Linked DNA regions of Pseudoxanthobacter soli DSM 19599. The protein of the gene in region 1 interacts with the protein of each later gene in a pairwise test. Links are inferred from orthologs where the notes say so. Each region holds a gene or a part of one and is shown on either strand. Other genes may lie near its edges.

What was found. The genes of interacting proteins can lie anywhere in the genome.
Region 2: the proteins of BUF17_RS18740 (region 1) and BUF17_RS11625 interact in binary tests that used the Escherichia coli proteins (3 or more experiments, as listed by UniProt). The link is inferred for Pseudoxanthobacter soli DSM 19599 from one-to-one orthologs.
Region 3: the proteins of BUF17_RS18740 (region 1) and BUF17_RS09765 interact in binary tests that used the Escherichia coli proteins (3 or more experiments, as listed by UniProt). The link is inferred for Pseudoxanthobacter soli DSM 19599 from one-to-one orthologs.

The regions. Positions count from the first base shown.
Region 1 is NZ_FRXO01000010.1:80,705-84,069, forward strand. What follows is about bases 1-2,966. They hold BUF17_RS18740 (P-II family nitrogen regulator), read right to left. Parts: upstream 1,670-2,966; coding sequence 1,331-1,669; downstream 1-1,330. Other genes in these bases: glnA (type I glutamate--ammonia ligase), read right to left, coding at 1-1,188; BUF17_RS18745 (NAD(P)H-hydrate dehydratase), read left to right, coding at 2,130-2,966. Also shown: more of BUF17_RS18745, read left to right, coding at 2,967-3,365. UniProt on the Escherichia coli protein: P-II indirectly controls the transcription of the glutamine synthetase gene (glnA). P-II prevents NR-II-catalyzed conversion of NR-I to NR-I-phosphate, the transcriptional activator of GlnA. When P-II is uridylylated to P-II-UMP, these events are reversed.
Region 2 is NZ_FRXO01000004.1:309,708-317,416, reverse strand. The notes cover bases 2,508-5,506. They hold BUF17_RS11625 (two-component system sensor histidine kinase NtrB), read left to right. Parts: upstream 2,508-3,414; coding sequence 3,415-4,599; downstream 4,600-5,506. Other genes in these bases: ntrC (nitrogen regulation protein NR(I)), read left to right, coding at 4,682-5,506; dusB (tRNA dihydrouridine synthase DusB), read left to right, coding at 2,508-3,418. Outside these bases: BUF17_RS11640 (CinA family protein), read right to left, coding at 1-386; BUF17_RS11635 (bifunctional 2-C-methyl-D-erythritol 4-phosphate cytidylyltransferase/2-C-methyl-D-erythritol 2,4-cyclodiphosphate synthase), read right to left, coding at 529-1,779; more of dusB, read left to right, coding at 2,390-2,507; more of ntrC, read left to right, coding at 5,507-6,124; BUF17_RS11615 (N-acetylmuramoyl-L-alanine amidase), read left to right, coding at 6,353-7,669.
Region 3 is NZ_FRXO01000003.1:492,587-500,693, forward strand. Bases 2,204-5,600 are described here. They hold BUF17_RS09765 ([protein-PII] uridylyltransferase), read right to left. Parts: upstream 5,251-5,600; coding sequence 2,404-5,250; downstream 2,204-2,403. Also shown: trpS (tryptophan--tRNA ligase), read right to left, coding at 1-497; murein biosynthesis integral membrane protein MurJ, read right to left, coding at 607-2,178; radical SAM family heme chaperone HemW, read right to left, coding at 5,720-6,943; rdgB (RdgB/HAM1 family non-canonical purine NTP pyrophosphatase), read right to left, coding at 6,967-7,611; rph (ribonuclease PH), read right to left, coding at 7,620-8,107.

The DNA of each region.
Region 1 (3,365 bases):
GTTCTTGTCCATCGGCTCGCCCGGATGGATCTTGTTCTTGATGCCGTCGAGGCCGGCCATCAGCATCGCGGCGAAGCCGAGATACGGGTTCGCCAGCGGATCCGGGAAGCGGATCTCCATGCGCTTCGCCTTCGGCGAGGTCGCATAGGGGATGCGGCAGGAGGCGGAGCGGTTGCGGGCCGAGTAGGCCAGCAGCACCGGAGCCTCGTAGCCCGGGACCAGACGCTTGTAGGAGTTGGTCGTCGGGTTGGTGAAGGCGTTGATGGCCTTCGCGTGCTTCAGGATGCCGCCGATATAGTACAGGCAGGTCTCGGAAAGGTCGGCATAGAGGTTGCCGGCGAACATCGGCTTGCCGTCCTTCCAGATCGACTGGTGGACGTGCATGCCCGAACCGTTATCGCCGAACACCGGCTTCGGCATGAAGGTCGCGGTCTTGCCGTAGGCGTTGGCGACCTGATGCACGACGTACTTGTAGATCTGCACCTTGTCGGCGTTGCGGACGAGCGTGTCGAACTTGATGCCGAGTTCGTGCTGGGCCGCCGCCACCTCGTGGTGGTGCTTCTCGACGGTCACGCCCATCTCGGCCATGACGGAGAGCATCTCGCCGCGCATGTCCTGCAGGGAATCGACCGGGGGAACCGGGAAGTAGCCGCCCTTGATACGCGGACGGTGACCGAGGTTGCCGGTCTCGTACTCGGTCCAGGTGTTGGTCGGGTGGTCGTTGGAATCGACGATGAACGAGGTGTTGAACGGCGTGGCCGAGAAGCGCACGTCGTCGAACACGAAGAACTCCGGCTCAGGACCGACATAGACCGTGTCGCCGACGCCGAGCGTCTTGACGTAGGCCTCGGCCTTCTTGGCCGTGCCGCGCGGGTCGCGGCTGTAGAGCTCGCCCGAGATCGGGTCGATGATGTCGCAGATCACCACGCCGGTCGACTGCGCGAAGAACGGGTCGGTGTGGAAGGTGGCCGGGTCCAGCATGAGGGTCATGTCGGACTCGTTGATGGCCTTCCAGCCCGCGATCGACGAACCGTCGAACGCAACGCCGTCGGCGAACATGTCCTCGTCGACCTGCGTGATGTCCATCGTCAGGTGCTGCAGCTTGCCGCGCGGGTCGGTGAAGCGCAGATCGAGGTACTTGATGTCCTTTTCACGGATCTGCTTCAGGACTTCGTCCGCAGTCGTCATGTTGTGTTCCTCAGATGTACGAACTTGCTGAAGGGTTCTGGTGGCCCGCCGTGAATTCAGCGTCCAGGCGGGCTGTCGAGCGCACCGGTCGGCCGCATGGATCGGGCCGTGTTCCGGAGGCGCCCGAAGGGGCCGGTTGTCCTCAGATGGCGTCGATCCCCGTCTCGCCGGTGCGGATGCGAACCGCCTCCTCAACGTTGGACACGAAGATCTTGCCGTCGCCGATGCGCCCCGTCGCCGCGGCACTGCGGATGGCCTCTATGGCCTTCTCCACCGTGTCGTCAGCGAGCACGACCTCGACTTTCACTTTGGGCAGGAAATCCACGACATATTCCGCGCCGCGATAGAGCTCGGTATGTCCCTTCTGCCGACCGAAGCCTTTGGCTTCCGTGACGGTGATGCCCTGCAGGCCGACTTCCTGCAGCGCCTCCTTCACTTCGTCGAGCTTGAAGGGTTTGATGATCGCTTCGATCTTCTTCATCGCCTCCCTCTTTGCGGCAATCTCAGCGGACCTGCGGAGGCCGCAGACCCTCAACTCCAGGCACCGGACCGGCGGATGCCAATCCTGTCTCAAACGCAATCCGCCAAACGGCGGGGCCGCGCAATGCGTCCCCGTGCCGCCAGGCAGGCCGGAAAGCCTCCGCAAGGACAACCTGGGCGGGTGCGCCCCGTCATGCCGTCCGCACAGGACAACCCCGCCCGATCGATCGAGACGAAGTTCCGTATCGCCGTTCGCGCCGCTTTGATGCATGGTCCGTGCCATGTCGGAACCGCGTCGTCCGGCGGGGCTCCGTTCCCTATGCCGTGCCGCGGTTCGTCGGCGGTCGCGAAGCGCCGCAGAAACGGGCAACGCCGCTCGCAACAGCGTTAACGCGCCGCCACCGCATCGAAGAATGGCTACAAAATGGGCGATCTGCCGCAAAAATAGGCCTGAGGTGAACATGCTGGAATTGCTCACGCCATCCGAGATGGGCGAGGCCGACCGCCTGACGATCGCGGCGGGAACGCCTGGCGCCGTGCTCATGGATCGGGCGGGGCTCGCGGTCGCCGATGCCGTGGCGACGCGCCATCCCCTCGGACACCGCATCGTCGTCGTCTGCGGCCCGGGCAACAATGGCGGCGACGGCTTCGTCGCCGCCCGGGTGCTCGCCGGGCGCGGCTACCCGGTGCGGCTGATGCTGGTGGGCGAGGCCGACCGGCTGAAGGGCGATGCCGCGGACGCCGCCGCCCGATGGCGCCAGCGCCTGCCGATCGAGCCGCTCGACAAGGCGGCGGTCGCCGCGGCCGACGTGGTGGTGGATGCGCTGTTCGGCGCCGGCCTCGCCCGGCCTTTGGACGGAGAAGCGGCCGAGGCGGTGGCGGCGATCAATGCCGGCCGGGGAGAGGTCGTCGCTGTCGACCTGCCGAGCGGCATCAACGGCGAGACCGGCGCCGTGATGGGTGTCGCGGTGAAGGCGGACGTGACGGTGACCTTCTTCCGCCGCAAGCCCGGCCATTTCCTGCTGCCGGGGCGCGAATATGCCGGCCGCGTGCGGGTGGCCGACATCGGCATCCAGCCGGACGTGCTGACGACGATCGGCGCCCGCTGCTTTCTCAACGCCCCGGGGCTGTGGCGCGAGCATTGGCATCCGCCCGCGGTTTCCGGTCACAAATATGTGCGCGGCCATGCTGTCGTCGTTTCCGGCCCGGTGGCGACGACGGGCGCGGCGCGGCTCGCGGCCGGTGCGGCGCTCAGGATCGGCGCGGGTCTCGTCACCGTCGCCTCGCCGCCGGACGCGCTCATCGTCAATGCCAGCCACCTCACCGCCGTGATGGTGCGCAGCGTCGACGGCGCCGAGGGCCTCGCCGGCCTGCTGGCGGACCATCGCCTCAACGCGGTCGTCATCGGCCCGGGGCTGGGAACCGGGCCGGAGACCGTCGCGCGTGTGGCTACCGTGCTCGACGGTCCCCGTGCCGTCGTGCTCGATGCCGATGCCCTGACCAGCCACCGCGACGACCCGGCCGGGCTGTTCGCCCGCATCGCGGGCCGGTCCCATCCGGTGGTCATGACGCCGCACGACGGCGAGTTCGCACGGCTCTTTCCCGACATCGCCGCGGCCGGCCTGCCGAAGACCGACCGTGCGCGGCAGGCGGCCGCGCGCTCCGGCGCCGTGGTGGTGCTGAAGGGCGCCGACACG
Region 2 (7,709 bases), on another replicon or contig:
TCGCGCCGCGCAGCCGCGAGATGCACGAGGCCGACCGGCTTGGCGGGCGTGCCGCCGCCCGGCCCGGCGATGCCGGTGACCGCCACGGCGAGGTCCGCGCGGGAATGGGCGAGCGCCCCGGCGGCCATCGCCACCGCGACCTCGCGACTCACCGCGCCGTGGTCCTCGATCAGCTCGGCGGGCACGCCGATCAACTCCGTCTTGGCGGCGTTCGAATAGGTGACGAAGCCGCGCTCCACCACATCCGACGATCCCGCGATCTCGGTCAGTACGGCCGCGATCAGGCCGCCGGTGCACGATTCGGCCGTGGCGATCATCAGGCCTTGCGCGCGGCAGCGGTCGAGCAACGCGCGGGCGGGTGCGGCGAGGGGGGAAAGATCGGTCATCGCGGGCGGCCTCTCCGTTGCGGGAGGTCGGCGGCGCTGTGCACCCCGCCACGCCCCGCGTGTGAGGCGATAATCGGCACGATATGTCCGCAGATCAAGGACTTCAGTGCGAACGTTAAAGATCTGCGGAATCGGGAAGGCGTCAGCGCCCGAGCGGCAGCCGCACGGTCGCCGTCGCCATGGCGACGATGCCCTCGCGCCTCCCGGTGAAGCCGAGGCCCTCGCTGGTCGTCGCCTTGATGCCCACGCGATCGAGGGCGATGCCGGCGACCTCGGCGATGCGGGCGCGCATGGCGTCGCGATGCGGGCCGATACGCGGCACCTCGCAGACCACGGTCGCATCGAGCTGGGCGATCTCGCCGCCGCGCTCGCGGATGCGCCTCACAGCGTCCTCCAGGAACAGGCTGGACGCCGCCCCGCGCCATTTCGGGTCGGAGGGCGGGAAGTGCTGGCCGATGTCGCCGTCGCCGATGGTGCCGAGCAGCGCGTCGGTGAGCGCGTGGAGCACCACGTCGGCGTCGGAATGGCCCACCAGTCCGTGGGTGTGGGGAATCTCGATACCGCCCAGGGTAACGAAGCTGCCCGGCCCGAACACATGCACGTCGAAGCCGGTGCCGACGCGCACATCGGCGAGCGCAAGCCATCGCTCCAGAGTCAGCTTGGCATCCGCCTTGGAAAGATCGTCGGCGGTGGTGATCTTCACGTTCGCGGAATCGCCGTTGACCACCACGACCTCCAGCCCTGCCCATTCCGCCACGGCGGCGTCGTCCGTCAGTTCGGTCTTCCCGGCCGCCGCAGCGCGCCGGTGGGCCTCCAGGATTGCCGGAAACCGGAACCCCTGGGGGGTCTGCGCGGCCCACAGCGCCGTTCGCGGCACGGTGTCGACGATGCGGCCGCGATCGTCCACCCGCTTCATGGTATCGGCAACCGGCAGCGCGGCAAGGGCGCCGTCGGCGGAGCCGAGCGCGTCGATCACGCGGTCGACGACCGCGGCGCTGCAGAACGGCCGCACGCCGTCGTGAATGAGCACGAGGTCGGGCGGGTTGTCGCGTGCCAGCCGCTCAAGACCCGCCAGCACGGAGATCTGCCGGGTGGCGCCCCCGGGCTCCGGCGTGTCGAGCCCCTCGATGCCGGCGACGGCATCCGCGAACACGCCGCCGTCGTCGCGGTGGATGACGGCGAGGGTGCGGGCCACGCGCGGATGGGCGCTGAAGCCGGCCAGCGTCTTGGCGATGACGGCGCGGCCGGCGATCGGCACGAACTGCTTCGGCGTGTTGTCGTCCGGGCGCATGGCGCGCGTGCCGCGTCCGGCGGCCACCACCACGACGGCGACCGTGGGCACGCCCGGTTTGCCGGGAGCGGCCCCCGCGGATCGGTCGTCCCGACCGCTCATGCCGTTCCGTTCGTTCAGCGCCATTGCATCTTCGTCCGTGCTTCGTCCGCGGCCGGTTTACGATTGCAACTCTCCGGTCACAAGGGGGGATCGCAGCGCGCAGGCCCGCGCGCGGCGCGGATCGGCAGGGCAAGCTGCCTGTCTTGCCGCAACTCATGCCGCGCTGCGGAGGCGCGGCGGGGCCCTGCCGTCATCCCGCTGTGCGGCACCTCGTGTTCAAAGTTGCGCGGGAGAACGGCACATTCCGCGAACGTGTCGCCAAATGTCTTACCAAATGTCTTGCAAAGACTCTTGCCGGGGCCTACGGAGTGTCTAGAATATGGGCAACGAGCCGCAATGCTTAGCACTTAGGCATCGGCTTGCCGCCCCCGCGGGACGCTGCACTGCAAGAACGCCGTCCGATTTTCTCGGCTCCGGAGGGCGTCGCCGTGTATATCCCGGGCGGCGGACGAAATGGACATTCGGGCGGCATATGGTCCGGCCCGGCGTCCTTGTCGAGATGCAGGCCCGGGTGATGCCGGGCGGGGGTGTGACGGGGTTCAAGGCGGGTGGCCGAGGCGGGTTTTCGGGCCTGTCCTGCGGGCACCTGTCGGCGGCGGACAAGGCAACGATGGAGATCGGTTTGCGGCACGGGAGCGACGGCGCTCTTAAGATCGGTTCGGTGGACGTGCGCGCACGCGCCTTCCTCGCGCCGATGGCCGGCATCACCGATCTGCCGATGCGGCGGATCGCGGCGCGGTATGGCGCCGGCCTCGTCGTGTCGGAGATGGTGGCCGGCGAATCTCTCGCCACCGGCAACCGCGAGATGCTGATCCGCGCCATGGCGGGCGATGTCGAGCCGCATGTGGTGCAGCTTGCCGGCTGCGAGGCCGGCGTGATGGCCGAAGGTGCGCGCATAGCGGAGGCGGGCGGCGCGAAGATCATCGACATCAACATGGGGTGCCCGGCGAAGCGCGTCGTCAACGGCTGGTCCGGTTCGGCGCTGATGCGCGAGCCGGACCATGCCCTTTCCCTCATCGAGGCGGTGGTGGGCGCCGTCTCCGTGCCCGTCACGGTCAAGATGCGCCTCGGCTGGGATTTCGACAGCCTGAACGCACCGGCGATCGCCCGCCGCGCCGAGAGCGCCGGCGTCGCCATGGTCACGGTGCACGGCCGCACCCGCAGCCAGTTCTACAAGGGCACCGCCGACTGGGCCGCGATCCGGGCGGTGAAGGAAGCCGTGTCCATCCCCGTCGTTGCCAATGGCGATCTCGTCCGCGTCGAGGACGTCGACGCCATGCTGGAAGCCTCGGGCGCCGATGCGGTGATGATCGGCCGCGGCGCCTGCGGGCGGCCGTGGTTTCCGGGCGCCGTCGCCCGTTATCTCGCGACCGGCGAAGTCTGGAGCGGGCCGGACGGTGCCGAGAAGCGCGACCTGCTGGCGGAGCAGTACGATGCGATGCTGGCTCATCACGGCCAGGACATCGGCCTCAGGATGGCGCGCAAGCACGTCGCGTGGACGCTGGACCATGTTCCTTCCGAAGCGCCGGACGCGGCCTCTCTGCGCCGGCGCATCATGACGAGCGAAACCCCGAGAGAGGTGATGGCCCTGGTCACCGAGTGGTTCGAGGCCGTGCCGCAGACGAGGATGGCGGCATGATGAAGTCGAAGCCGGCGGGCGGCCAGAAGGCGGGCGGCATCCAGAAGGTCGGCGGCAAGTCGCTCGCCGACGATCTCGGCAGTGCGCTGCTCGACGCGCTTCCCCATCCGATGGTGCTGGTCGACCACGACGGCATCATCCGCGTCGCCAACGATGCCGCGGAGGAATTCTTCCAGGCGAGCGAGCTCGTGCTGTCGCGACACACCATCGCCGATGTCATTCCGTTCGGCAGCCCGCTGGTCGCCCTCATCGAGCAGGTTCGGGATCGCGGTGCGCCCGTCACCGAATACAAGGTCGATATCGGCACACCGCGGATCGGTATCGACCGCGTCGTGGACATCTACGCCTCGCCGCTGCCGGAACGGCCGGGTGCGGTGGTGGTGATGCTCCAGGAACGCTCCATGGCCGACAAGATCGACCGTCAGCTCACCTCGCGCGGCGCGGCGCGGACGGTAACGGGGCTGGCGGCGATGCTCGCCCACGAGATCCGCAATCCGCTGTCCGGCATCCGTGGCGCGGCGCAGCTTCTGGAGCCGACGGTCAGCGAGGAAGACCGCGCGCTGACCCAGCTCATCACCGACGAGGCCGACCGCATCAAGAAGCTGGTCGACCGCATGGAGGTCTTCTCCGACGAGCGGCCGATCGAGCGCGAGCCGGTCAACATCCACGTCGTGCTGGACCACGTGAAGCGCATTGCGCTGTCCGGCTTCGCCCGCAACATCCGCATCGTGGCGGAGTTCGATCCCTCGCTGCCGCCGGTCCATGCCAACCGCGACCAGCTCATCCAGGTGTTCCTCAATCTCCTGAAGAATGCCGCGGAAGCGATCGGGCCGGACCCGGACGGCGAGATCGTGCTGTCGACGGCTTTCCGCCCCGGCGTGCGGCTTTCGGTGCCCGGCAGCCGCCAGAAGGTCAGCCTGCCGCTTGAATTCTGCGTGCGCGACAACGGCCCCGGCGTGCCGCCGGATCTGCTGCCGCACCTGTTCGATCCGTTCGTGACGACGAAGCCCAACGGTACCGGCCTCGGCCTCGCTCTCGTGGCCAAGATCGTCGGCGACCACGGCGGCGTCATCGAATGCGAATCCCAGCCTCGGCGCACTGTGTTCCGGGTGCTGATGCCTGCTTTCACCGCCACGGGCGGCAAGCCGGTCGCCGTGAACCACGGCGATACCGGCGGCTGAAGCCGTAGAATGACCTGGCCGGCCGCGCCGCGGATGCGGACGGCCGGTGCTCCAGCGAGGAGGCCCGCGCGGGCGCTCAAGTATGTCGAACGGCAAGATCCTCGTCGCGGACGACGACTCCGCCATCAGGACCGTGCTCAACCAGGCGCTTTCCCGCGCCGGCTATGAAGTGCGGCTCACCTCCAACGCGGCCACGCTCTGGCGCTGGGTGGCACAGGGCGAGGGCGATCTCGTCATCACCGACGTGGTGATGCCGGACGAGAGCGCGTTCGACCTGCTGCCGCGCATCAAGAAGATCCGCCCGGAGCTTCCGGTCGTGGTCATGAGCGCGCAGAATACCTTCATGACCGCGATCCGTGCCTCGGAGCGCGGCGCCTATGAATATCTGCCCAAACCCTTCGATCTGAAGGAGTTGATCTCCATCGTCGGCCGTGCGCTCGCCGAGCCCAAGGCGCGCCGCAACCTGATGTCCGCGGAGGACGTGGGCGAGAACATGCCGCTCGTCGGCCGCTCGCCGGCGATGCAGGATATCTACCGCATCCTCGCCCGTCTGATGCAGACCGATCTCACGGTCATGATCATGGGCGAGAGCGGCACCGGCAAGGAACTGGTGGCCCGCGCGCTGCACGATTACGGCAAGCGCCGCAACGGCCCGTTCGTCGCCATCAACATGGCGGCGATCCCGCGCGACCTGATCGAGTCGGAGCTGTTCGGCCACGAGAAGGGCGCGTTTACCGGTGCCTCCAGCCGCAATGTCGGCCGGTTCGAACAGGCCGAGGGCGGCACGCTGTTCCTGGACGAGATCGGTGACATGCCGATGGAAGCCCAGACGCGGCTGCTGCGCGTGCTCCAGCAGGGCGAGTACACCACGGTCGGCGGCCGCACCCCAATCCGCACCAACGTCCGCATCGTCGCCGCCACCAACAAGGACCTGCGCACCCTGATCAACCAGGGTCTGTTCCGCGAGGATCTGTTCTTCCGCCTCAACGTGGTGCCGATCCGGCTGCCGCCGCTGCGCGAACGGTCGGAGGACATCCCCGATCTCGTCCGCCACTTCTTCACCCAGAGCGAGAAGGAGGGGCTTCCCTCCAAGCAGATCGAGACCGATGCCCTGGAGCGGCTGAAGCATTACCGCTGGCCCGGCAATGTGCGAGAGCTCGAAAATCTCGTCCGCCGCCTGACGGCGCTCTATCCGCAGGACGTGATCACCGCGAACCTGATCGATTCCGAGCTGGAGCCGCCGCAGCCGAACCAGACCAGCGATGTGCCCTCGAACGATGAGACCCTTTCGGCCGCGGTCGAGCGCCACCTCACGGACTATTTCTCCGAGTTCGGCGACGACCTGCCGCCGCCCGGCCTCTATCACCGCATCCTGAAGGACGTCGAATATCCGCTGATCGGCGCGGCGCTGGCCGCGACGCGGGGCAACCAGATCAAGGCGGCTGAACTCCTCGGGGTCAACCGCAACACACTGCGCAAGAAGATCCGCGATCTCGACATCCAGGTCATCCGCGCCTCGCGGTAGATGGGCTCGGGACAGCGCCGCCGGAACCGATTGTTAGGAAGGCCGGCGCAGACTTGTCGCGCGATGCCGGCCGGGGAGCGCCCCGGCGGCGCGTCGCGATGCGGCGGCAGAGCGGCCGGACTTGACCTCTGGCACCCGCTGCGGCCAATGAGAGCCGCTGCCGGATCGCGATCCGTCTCCGGCAGGGTCATGTCCGCTCAGAATGCGGCTTCGAAATCGGAGGAACGCTTGCGCGGGGTTTTCATCGCCGCATCGAGGCTTCTGGCCGTCGTCGCGCTCGCGGCGTCGCTCGCACCCGCCGCCTGCATGATCGCGGCCGAGGCGGCGTCGGCGCAGGATACGGCACAGGCGCCGGATGCCCTGCAGGCTCAGGATGCCGCGCAGGCACAAAGCACATCGGGCGGGGGCGAGGTTCATGCCGTCGGTGCGCGCATCGCCGGTGATGGCGAGCGCACCCGCCTCGTGCTCGATCTCTCCGCGCCCGTGCGCCTCGGCGCCTTTCCCCTCGCCGATCCGGCTCGCGTGGTGGTCGACCTGCCGGAGATGCGGTTCGACCTGCCGGCGGGAACCGGCGAGGAGGGTCGCGGCCTGATCGCGCGCTGGCGCTACGGATTGATCGCGCCGGGCAAGTCGCGCATCGTGATCGACACCACGGGCCCCGTCGCGATCGACAAGTCCTTCGTGCTCGCACCAGAGGACGGGCAGCCGGCCCGCCTCGTGGTCGACCTCGTGAAGACCAGCGAGAAGGCCTTCGCCGCGGCGGTCGCCAGGGCACGGGCCGAGCGCCCCTCCAGCCACGCCGAAGGCGGCGGCGCGCCCGTCGTCGCTTCCGCTGCGCTGCCCGTCATCGTGCTCGATCCCGGCCATGGCGGCATCGATACCGGCGCGATCTCTCCCAGCGGCGTGAAGGAGAAGGACATCACGCTGCCCTTCGCCCGCCGCCTCAAGGAGAAGCTCGATGCTTCCGGGCGTTTCCTCGTGATGCTGACCCGGGACGACGACACGTTCCTGTCGCTCGGCAGGCGCGTGGAGATCGCCCGTGGACACGCGGCGGCGCTCTTCATCTCGATCCACGCCGATTCCGCCCCGCAGGATTATGTGCGCGGCGCGACCGTCTACACGGTGTCCGACCGCGCCTCGGATGCCGAGGCGGCGGCCGTCGCGGCGCTCGAGAACAAGTCGGACATCATCGCCGGCGTCGACCTGCCGGAGACGTCGGATATCGTCACCGACATCCTGGTCGATCTCGCCCGCCGCGAAACCCGCAACTTCTCCCACCGCTTTTCGGGCGAACTCGTCGCCGACCTCGGCAAGGCGACGCATCTCACGGTCAACCCCCAGCGCGCCGCCGGCTTCATGGTGCTGCGGGCGCACGACGTCCCCTCGGTACTCGTTGAACTCGGCTATCTGACCAACGCCGAGGATACGGCCGACCTGACGAACCCCGCGTGGCGGGAGAAGACGACCGACGCGATGGTCGATGCCATCGACGCCTTCTTCGCGCCACAGGTTGCGCGGAAACCGGATGCTGCCGGTGGTGGATGACGGTCCGTCGAGATTCCCCGGACCGGCGGTTCCCCTTCCG
Region 3 (8,107 bases), on another replicon or contig:
AACTTCGCGGCGATGTCCCTCGTCAGTTCCAGGTGCTGCTTCTGGTCCTCGCCGACCGGCACATGGGTCGCGCGATAGACCAGGATGTCGGCCGCCATCAGCGTCGGATAGGCGAACAGGCCCACCGAGGCGTTCTCCTTGTCCTTGCCGGCCTTCTCCTTGAACTGGGTCATGCGGTTGAGCCAGCCCATCCGCGCCACGCAGTTGAACACCCAGGCGAGTTCGGCGTGGGCCGGCACCTGCGACTGGTTGAAGACAATGTGCCTCTTCACATCGATGCCGGCGGCGAGATAGGCCGCCGTGACCTCGCGGATGGCAGCGGTGAGCTCGACCGGGTCCTGCGCGACGGTGATCGCGTGGAGATCGACCACGCAATAGATGCAATTATATTCGCGCTGCAGCGGCACGAAGCGCGACAGCGCACCGAGATAGTTGCCGAGATGCAGGTTGCCCGTCGGCTGGATGCCGGAGAACACGCGGGGCTCGAACGTCGTCATGACCGGGTCGACCTTGTTGCGAGGACCGGCGGGTTATGGCGAAGCCGGCCGCCCGGCGCAAGCCGGGGAGTGAGGAATGGCGCCGTCCGCGCCGCGGTACGACGGTCGATCAGGTCTTTCCCCGGCCCCTGCGGCCCTTGAGGACGCGGGCGATCTCGCTGCGCCGGATCGCGCCGAACGCGATTGCGGCGAGGCAGTAGACCACGCCGCCACCGACCACGAGGCCGGCGAGGGCCTCGATCCGCAGCCAGCCGCCGCGCGCCGTGAGCGGCGCCAGCAGGTAGGCGAGGCCGACCAGCGCCGCCGCCATCAGCACGGTCGCCGCGGCGATGCGCCAGAGCGACGAGATCAGCCGCCGGTCGAAGGAGAACAGCCCGGCCCGGCGCAATCCGGAATAGAGCAGCACGACATTCAGCCAACTCGCCGCAGACGTCGCCATCGCCACGCCGACATGACCGAACACCGGAAACAGGGCGAGGCTCAGCACCACGTTCACGACCATGTTGATGGCCGAATACCACATCGGTGTCCGGGTATCCTGCCGGGCGAAGAACGCCGGCTGGAACACCTTGATCAGCACGAAGGCGGGCAGGCCGGCGCCGAAGGCGGCAAGGGCGGAGGCGGTCGCTACGCTGTCGGCGGCCGAGAAGGCGCCGCGTTCGAACAGGCCTATGGTGAGCGGCAGCGGCACGGTGACGAGCGCGGCGGCGGCCGGCAGCGTCAGCACCATCGCGAACTCGAGCGAGCGGTTCAGGCTGTGGTTGACCGTCTCCAGGTCGCCGGCGCGCACGCGCCGGGCGATATCCGGCAGCAGCACGATGCCGATGGCGATGCCCACGACGCCGAGCGGCAGCTGGTAGACCCGGTCGGCATAATAGAGCCAGGCGACCGCGCCTTCCTGAGTGGAGGCGATCACGGTGCCGACGAACACGTTGATCTGCACCACGCCGCCCGCGATGATGCTCGGGCCGGCCAGCACGCACAGCCGCTTCACCCCCGCCGTCAGCCGCGGCCACATCAGCGACAGGTGCATGTCGGCGCGGGCGGAGGCCACCACCAGCACCACGAGCTGCAGCACGCCGCCGATGATGTTCGCCCACGTCAGCCAGTAGCCGGCGGTAACGGTGCCCTCGGCATGGGTGAAGAACACGAAGATCAGCGCGCCGATCAGCACCGCGTTGAGCAGGCTCGGCGCGAACGCCGCCGCGGCGAAACGGTCGAGGCCGTTCAGCACGCCGGAATAGAGCGTGACGAGGGAAATCAGCGCGAGATAGGGAAAGGCGATGCGGCTGAGCGCGACCGTGAGCGCGAACTTCTCCGGATCGCTCGCGAAGCCGGGCGCCAGCAGGAACGTCACCTGCGGCATGAAGATCTCGACCACGATGGTGACGACGAGAAGCAGCATTCCCATCGCCGCCAGCGTCTCGCGGGCGAAGGCGCGGGCGCTTTCCGCCCCCTCCGCCTCCAGCTTTCCGGCGAACAGCGGCACAAAGGCGGAGGCGAACGCCCCCTCCGCGAACAGCCGGCGGAACATGTTGGCGAGGCGCAGCGCGACCGTATAGGCCTCCGCCACCGGACCGGCGCCGACGGCTGCGGCGATGAAGGAATCGCGGATGAAGCCGAGCACGCGGCTCGACAGGGTCGCGCCGCCGACGGTCGCGAAATTGCGCAGCAGGCTCATCGGGAAACGGTATCCGGCCGGGGCTTTATAAGCGTCACGTCGCAGAATTCTCCGGTCCGAAGCCCGCATGGCGGGCGCGCCGTCTGGGGGGCCGGGCAACGGCGGGCCCGGCGCCCGTGAGGCTTACTCCCGCCGCACGACGTTCCACAAGGGGCGTCGCGCACGTCCTCGATGCCGCCGCCTTCGTGCGATGGTCTTCATGCGATCGTCTTCACGCGACCAGGCTCATTCGGCCGCGGCGCGCTGGTCCTTGGATTTCGCTGCCGGTTCCTTGCCCGTCGCCTCGCGGGCAGCGGCGTCCTTCGGCGCCGTCTCCTTGGGCGGGCCATCGAACGCCTGATGGACGCGGCGGCGGATCGCGGCCTGGGTGGAAGGCGCGGTCACCTTCTGGTTCGACAGGCTCGTCAGGTAGAACACGTCCACCACCCGCTCGCCGAAGGTGGCGATATGGGCGGAGGCGATGTTGAGGCTGAGGTCCGACAACGCCCGGGTCAGGTCGTAGAGCAGGCCCGGCCGGTCGAGGCCGGCGACCTCCAGCACGGTGAACCGCTCGGAACTCGCATTGTCGATGTGCACTTCGGTCGGAACGTTGAACGGCTTGGCGTTGGGCTTGCCGTTGGCGAGCTTGCGCACGCCGCGCTCGGGAATGGTCTCCAGGCCGGTCAACACCCGCTCGATCATGTCGGTGATGCGCCGGGCGCGTCGCAACTCGTCGTCGTCGCCCTGGAACTCCCGCGAGATCGCGATGGTGTCGAGGGCGAGGCCGTCGGTGGTGGTGAACACCTGCGCGTCGACGATGTTGGCGCCGGCGACCGTGCAGGCGCCGGCGATGACCGACAGCACGCGCGGATGATCGGGCGCGAGCACGGTCAGCACCGTCACGTCGAAGCGGGCGTGCACCTCGACTGCGGTGGCGAAGCGCCGCTTCTCGCGGTCGGCGGCGCGCACGAGTTCGGCATGGGCGACCTTGGCCGGCAGATCGACGCGCAGCCAGTACGGCGCGTAATGCCGTTCCATGTAGCGCGCGCGTTCCGCCTCGGGCCAGTTGACGAGCGCGTCGGCAAGCTCGGCCTTGGCGGCCATGAGGCGGTCGCCGTGGGAGAGGCGGCTGTGGCCGCCGGCAAGCATCGGCTCCGTCTCGTAGAACAGCGTGCGTAGCAATTGCGCCTTCCAGCCGTTCCAGACCCCCGGGCCGACCGCCTTGATGTCGCAGACCGTCAGCACCAGCAGCATCTTCAGGCGCTCTGGGCTCTGCACGAGCGCGGCGAAGTCGGCGATGGTCTTGGGGTCGGACAGGTCGCGCGACTGCGCGACCATGCTCATCACGAGATGGTTCTCGACCAGCCAGGCGAGGGTCTCGGTCTCGGCGGCGGTGAAGCCGAAGCGGGGGCCGAGGCGGCGGGCGATGCGGGCGCCGGCGATGGAGTGGTCCTCGGGGCGGCCCTTGGCGATGTCGTGCAGGAACAGCGCGAGATAGATCAGCTTGCGGTTCTGCAATTCCGCCATCAGGCGGGTCGCGATCGGCAGGTTCTCGATGTGGATGCCGTCCTCGATCTCCGACAGCGCGCCGATGCAGCGCAGCAGGTGCTCGTCCACCGTATAGTGGTGGTACATGTTGAACTGCATCATCGCCACGACCTTGCCGAAGTCGGGAATGAAGCGGCCGAGCACCCCGGCCTCGTTCATGTGGCGCAGCACCGCCTCGGGCGCGCGGCGCGAGGTCAGGATCTCGATGAAGAGCCGGTTCGCCTCCGGGTTCTCCCGCAGCTTGGCGTCGACGAGCTTCAGCGAGCGCCTTGCGAGGCGCATCGCGTCCGGATGGAATTCGAGGCCGTTGCGGTCCGCGAGGTGGAACAGGCGGATGAGGTTCACCGGGTCGCGGGCGAACACGTCCTTGTCGGCGATATTCAGCCGCTCGTGCTCGATGACGAAATCGCCCGATTCCGGCAGCTTGCGCCGTTTGCGGCGGCCGATCGAGTTGAGGAAGCGGTTGAGCACCGGGGCCTGCTTGACCTGCTCCTCCTCCAGCGCGTTGCAGAAGATCAACGTCAGGTCGCCGACGTCCTTGGCGACGAGGAAGTAGTGCTTCATGAAGCGCTCGACGTCGCGAAGGCCCGGATGGCTGGTGTAGCCGAGCCGTATGGCGATCTCGCGCTGGAAATCGAACGACAGCCGTTCCTCCGCGCGCCCCGTCGCGAAATGAAGGTGGCAGCGAACGGCCCAGAGGAAGTCCTCCGCCTTGCGGAACAGATTGAGTTCGGCGCGAGAGAACACGCCGAGTTCAGCCAGATCCTCGCGGGAGCGCACGCGGTAGACATATTGGGCGATCCAGAACAGGGTGTTCAGGTCGCGCAGGCCGCCCTTGCCCTCCTTGACGTTGGGCTCCACCAGATAGCGTGAGCGGCCCTGGCGCTTGTGGCGCTCGTCGCGCTCGGCGAGCTTGGCGGCGACGAACTCCGACGCCGTTCCCTGCACCACCTCGCGGTCGAACCGGCTGGTCAGGCTCTGAAACAGTTCGCTGTCGCCCCACACGAACCGCGCTTCCAGGATGGCGGTGCGGATCGTCATGTCGGATTGCGACAGGCGGATGCACTCGTCGACCGTACGGGTGGCGTGGCCGACCTTCAGGCCCAGATCCCAAAGCCCGTAGAGCACGAACTCGACCACGGTCTCGGTCCAGGGCGTGCGCTTGTAGGGCAGCACGAACAGGAGATCGACGTCGGAGCCCGGCGCCATCGTGCCTCGGCCATAGCCGCCGACCGCCACCACCGCGACGCGCTCGGCCTTGGAGGGATTGTCGACGCGGAAGACACGGCCGATCGCCACTTCGGCGAGCTGCCTGACCAGCACATCCTGCAGGTAGGCGAGCCGCTGGGCACAGGAGAGCCCGCTGCCGTCGGCGTTCAGCAATTCTCCGGCCCGGGCAACGGCGGCGGTGCGTACCTGGCGCAGCCGCGCGATCAGGGCCGGGCGGAACTCCGCCGGTCCTTTGCCGGCGGTTATCCCGTCGATATCGGCCGACAGCGCGGCAACATCGATCAGGTCCGCCAGTCGCGGCTCGATCTTGTGCATCCCGATCCCGTCCTGTCCCTGCCGCATGGTCCTCAGATCGAACCGATCGGGCGCACCATGCTCAAGCTCTTTTTTCCGGAGCGATTATGTCCGATCGCATCGATCGGAAAGCGCTCTCGTGTTTCGAAATCCCGTGCCGCTTCGTCCCGGACGTGACTTCCTTTTCCTGAGGCCGCCTCATCTCGCCGGCCGCCTTGGCGACGCCCGCGGGTTGCGCATGGTGCGTCAGCAAGAATCTATCGCGGCCTTGGGTCCAGCGCCATCCGATCCCACGTTCCAGCGGCCCCCGGCAACGGATTTTGCGGCGTGCAGCGCCTATCCCGGTGCCTTTTTCACCCTTCTGGGGGTTGGCAAGCCCGCATCCGGCCTGCCGCTCGGCGGAAACACCAGCTTGGCACTGGTATTTAGGTTGCCGAACGCGCCGATTCCACCGCGGCGCCGCCCGTTTGCCGTCGGGAACTGCCCGGGCTCAGGCGGCCAGCGCCGCGACGAGGGCGTTCAGCACGAGCCTGCCGCGCGGGGTGGCGGCGATCCGTCCGTTCGCCCGGCGGAGGATAAGCCCTTCCTCGGTGAAATCGGCGAGCCGTGCGGCGGGAACCGGCCGTCCGCCGAGGGCGGCGTAGCGGTCGAGGTCGATGCCTTCGGCGAGCCGCAGCCCCATCAGCAGGAACTCGTCCGCGGTTTCCTCCGCCGTCAGGACCGTCTCGTCGATGATGCCGCTGCCGGTGCGTTCGACCCGTTCGAGCCAGCTTTCCGGGTGCCGTTCGCATGCCGTGGCCCAGCGGCCGTTGCCCTGGCTCAGCCGGCCGTGGGCACCGGGGCCGACGCCGACATAGTCGTTCGTCCGCCAGTAGACCAGATTGTGCCGGCTTTCCGCGCCGGGCCGGGCGTGGTTCGAGATCTCGTAGGCCGGCAGCCCGTGGGCGGCACAGATGTCCTGGGTGAGTTCGTACAGAGCGGCGGCCTCGTCGTCGGGCGGTGTCACGAGGCGGCCCTTCTCGTGCAGGGCGGCGAACGGCGTGCCGGGCTCGATGGTGAGCTGGTAGAGCGAGAGGTGCTCGCCGGCCATCGCCAGCGCACGGCCGAGTTCCTCTTCCCAGGCGGCGGCCGTCTGGCCGGGCCGGGCGTAGATCAGGTCGAACGAGGAGCGCGGAAACACCCGCTGGGCGATGGCGATGGCGTCCCGCGCCTGTGCGGCGTCGTGGATGCGGCCGAGCGCCCTCAGCGGCGCATCGTCGAGCGCCTGGACCCCGAGCGAGACGCGATTGACACCGGCGGCGCGGTAGCCGGCGAACCTGCCTGCCTCGACGCTCGACGGATTGGCCTCAAGCGTGATTTCCACGTCCGCGTCGACCGCCCATGTGGCGGCAATGGCGTCGAGCACGGTGCCGACCGTCGAAGGCTCCATCAGCGAGGGCGTGCCGCCGCCGAAGAACACCGAGGTCACGCGCCGGCCCGGCACCCGTGCGCCGGCGGTCGCGATCTCCGCCTCGAAGGCGCGGGCGAACCGCGTCTGGTCGACGGGCTTGTGGCGGACATGGCTGTTGAAGTCGCAATAGGGGCACTTGGCCGCGCAGAAAGGCCAGTGCACGTAGATGCCGAACCCCTCGCCGGAGCCGCCTGCGGCGCGATCGGTCTGGTCGATGACCTGTGTGCCTGTGACCTGTGTGCCTATGACCTGGGCGGCGTCCATCGCTTCGTGCGGTGCCTCCCGGGTCACGCCTTCAGGCAGGCGTCGGCGAACAGGCGGAAGGCGCGGGCGCGGTGGGACAGTCCGCCGCCGTCCGCGTCCAGTCCATGCTTTTCCTCGCTCGACATCTCGCCGAAGGTGCGGTCGTGGCCGTCGGGCAGGAACATCGGGTCATAGCCGAAACCGCGCTCGCCGCGCGGCGGCCACACCAGCGTGCCGTGCACCTCGCCGACGAAGGTCTCGATGTGCCCGTCCGGCCAGGCAAGGCAGAGCGCCGCGACGAACTTCGCCCGCCGCGCCTCCGGCGTCACCGCGCCGGCGGCCTGGAGCTTTTCCTCCACGTTCCGCATGGCGCGCGCGAAATCCTTGTCCGGCCCGGCCCAACGCGCCGAATAGATGCCCGGCGCGCCGTCGAGGGCATCGACCGCAAGACCGGAATCGTCGGCGAGCGCCGGAAGACCGGACGCGGTCGCGGCGGCGACAGCCTTAAGCCGGGCGTTGCCCTCGAAGGTGGTCTCGGTCTCATCCGGCTCCGGCAGCCCCAGCGCGCCCGCCGACACCGTCTCGATGCCGAAAGGCGCCACGAGGAAGCCGATCTCGGCGAGCTTGCCCTTGTTGTGGGTGGCAACGACGAGGCGCGGTTCGGAAAGGCGGCGGGCGGGTTGGGTCACGATGGGCCTCAGAGGATCGCGAGCTTCTGGAGCTCGACGAGGCGGCGGGTGCCGGCCTCGGCGAGGTCGAGCATCGCCAGGAATTCGTCGCGGCTGAACGGCTTGCCTTCCGCGGTGCCCTGGATCTCGACGAGGCCGCCGGAACCGGTCATCACGAAGTTCGCATCGGTCTCGGCGGCGGAATCCTCGACATAATCGAGATCGAGCACCGGCCGGCCGCCATGGATGCCGACGGAGATGGCGGCAATGTGGTCGGTCAGCACCGGCCGGCTCACCATGCCGCGCGCCTTCATCCAGGCGATGCAGTCGTGAAGCGCGACCCATGCGCCGGTGATCGAGGCGGTGCGGGTGCCGCCGTCCGCCTGGATCACGTCGCAATCGACGGTGATCTGGCGTTCGCCGAGCGCCTCGAGATCGACGATGGCACGCAGCGAGCGGCCGATCAGGCGCTGGATTTCCTGGGTGCGGCCGGACTGTTTGCCGGCGGCGGCCTCAC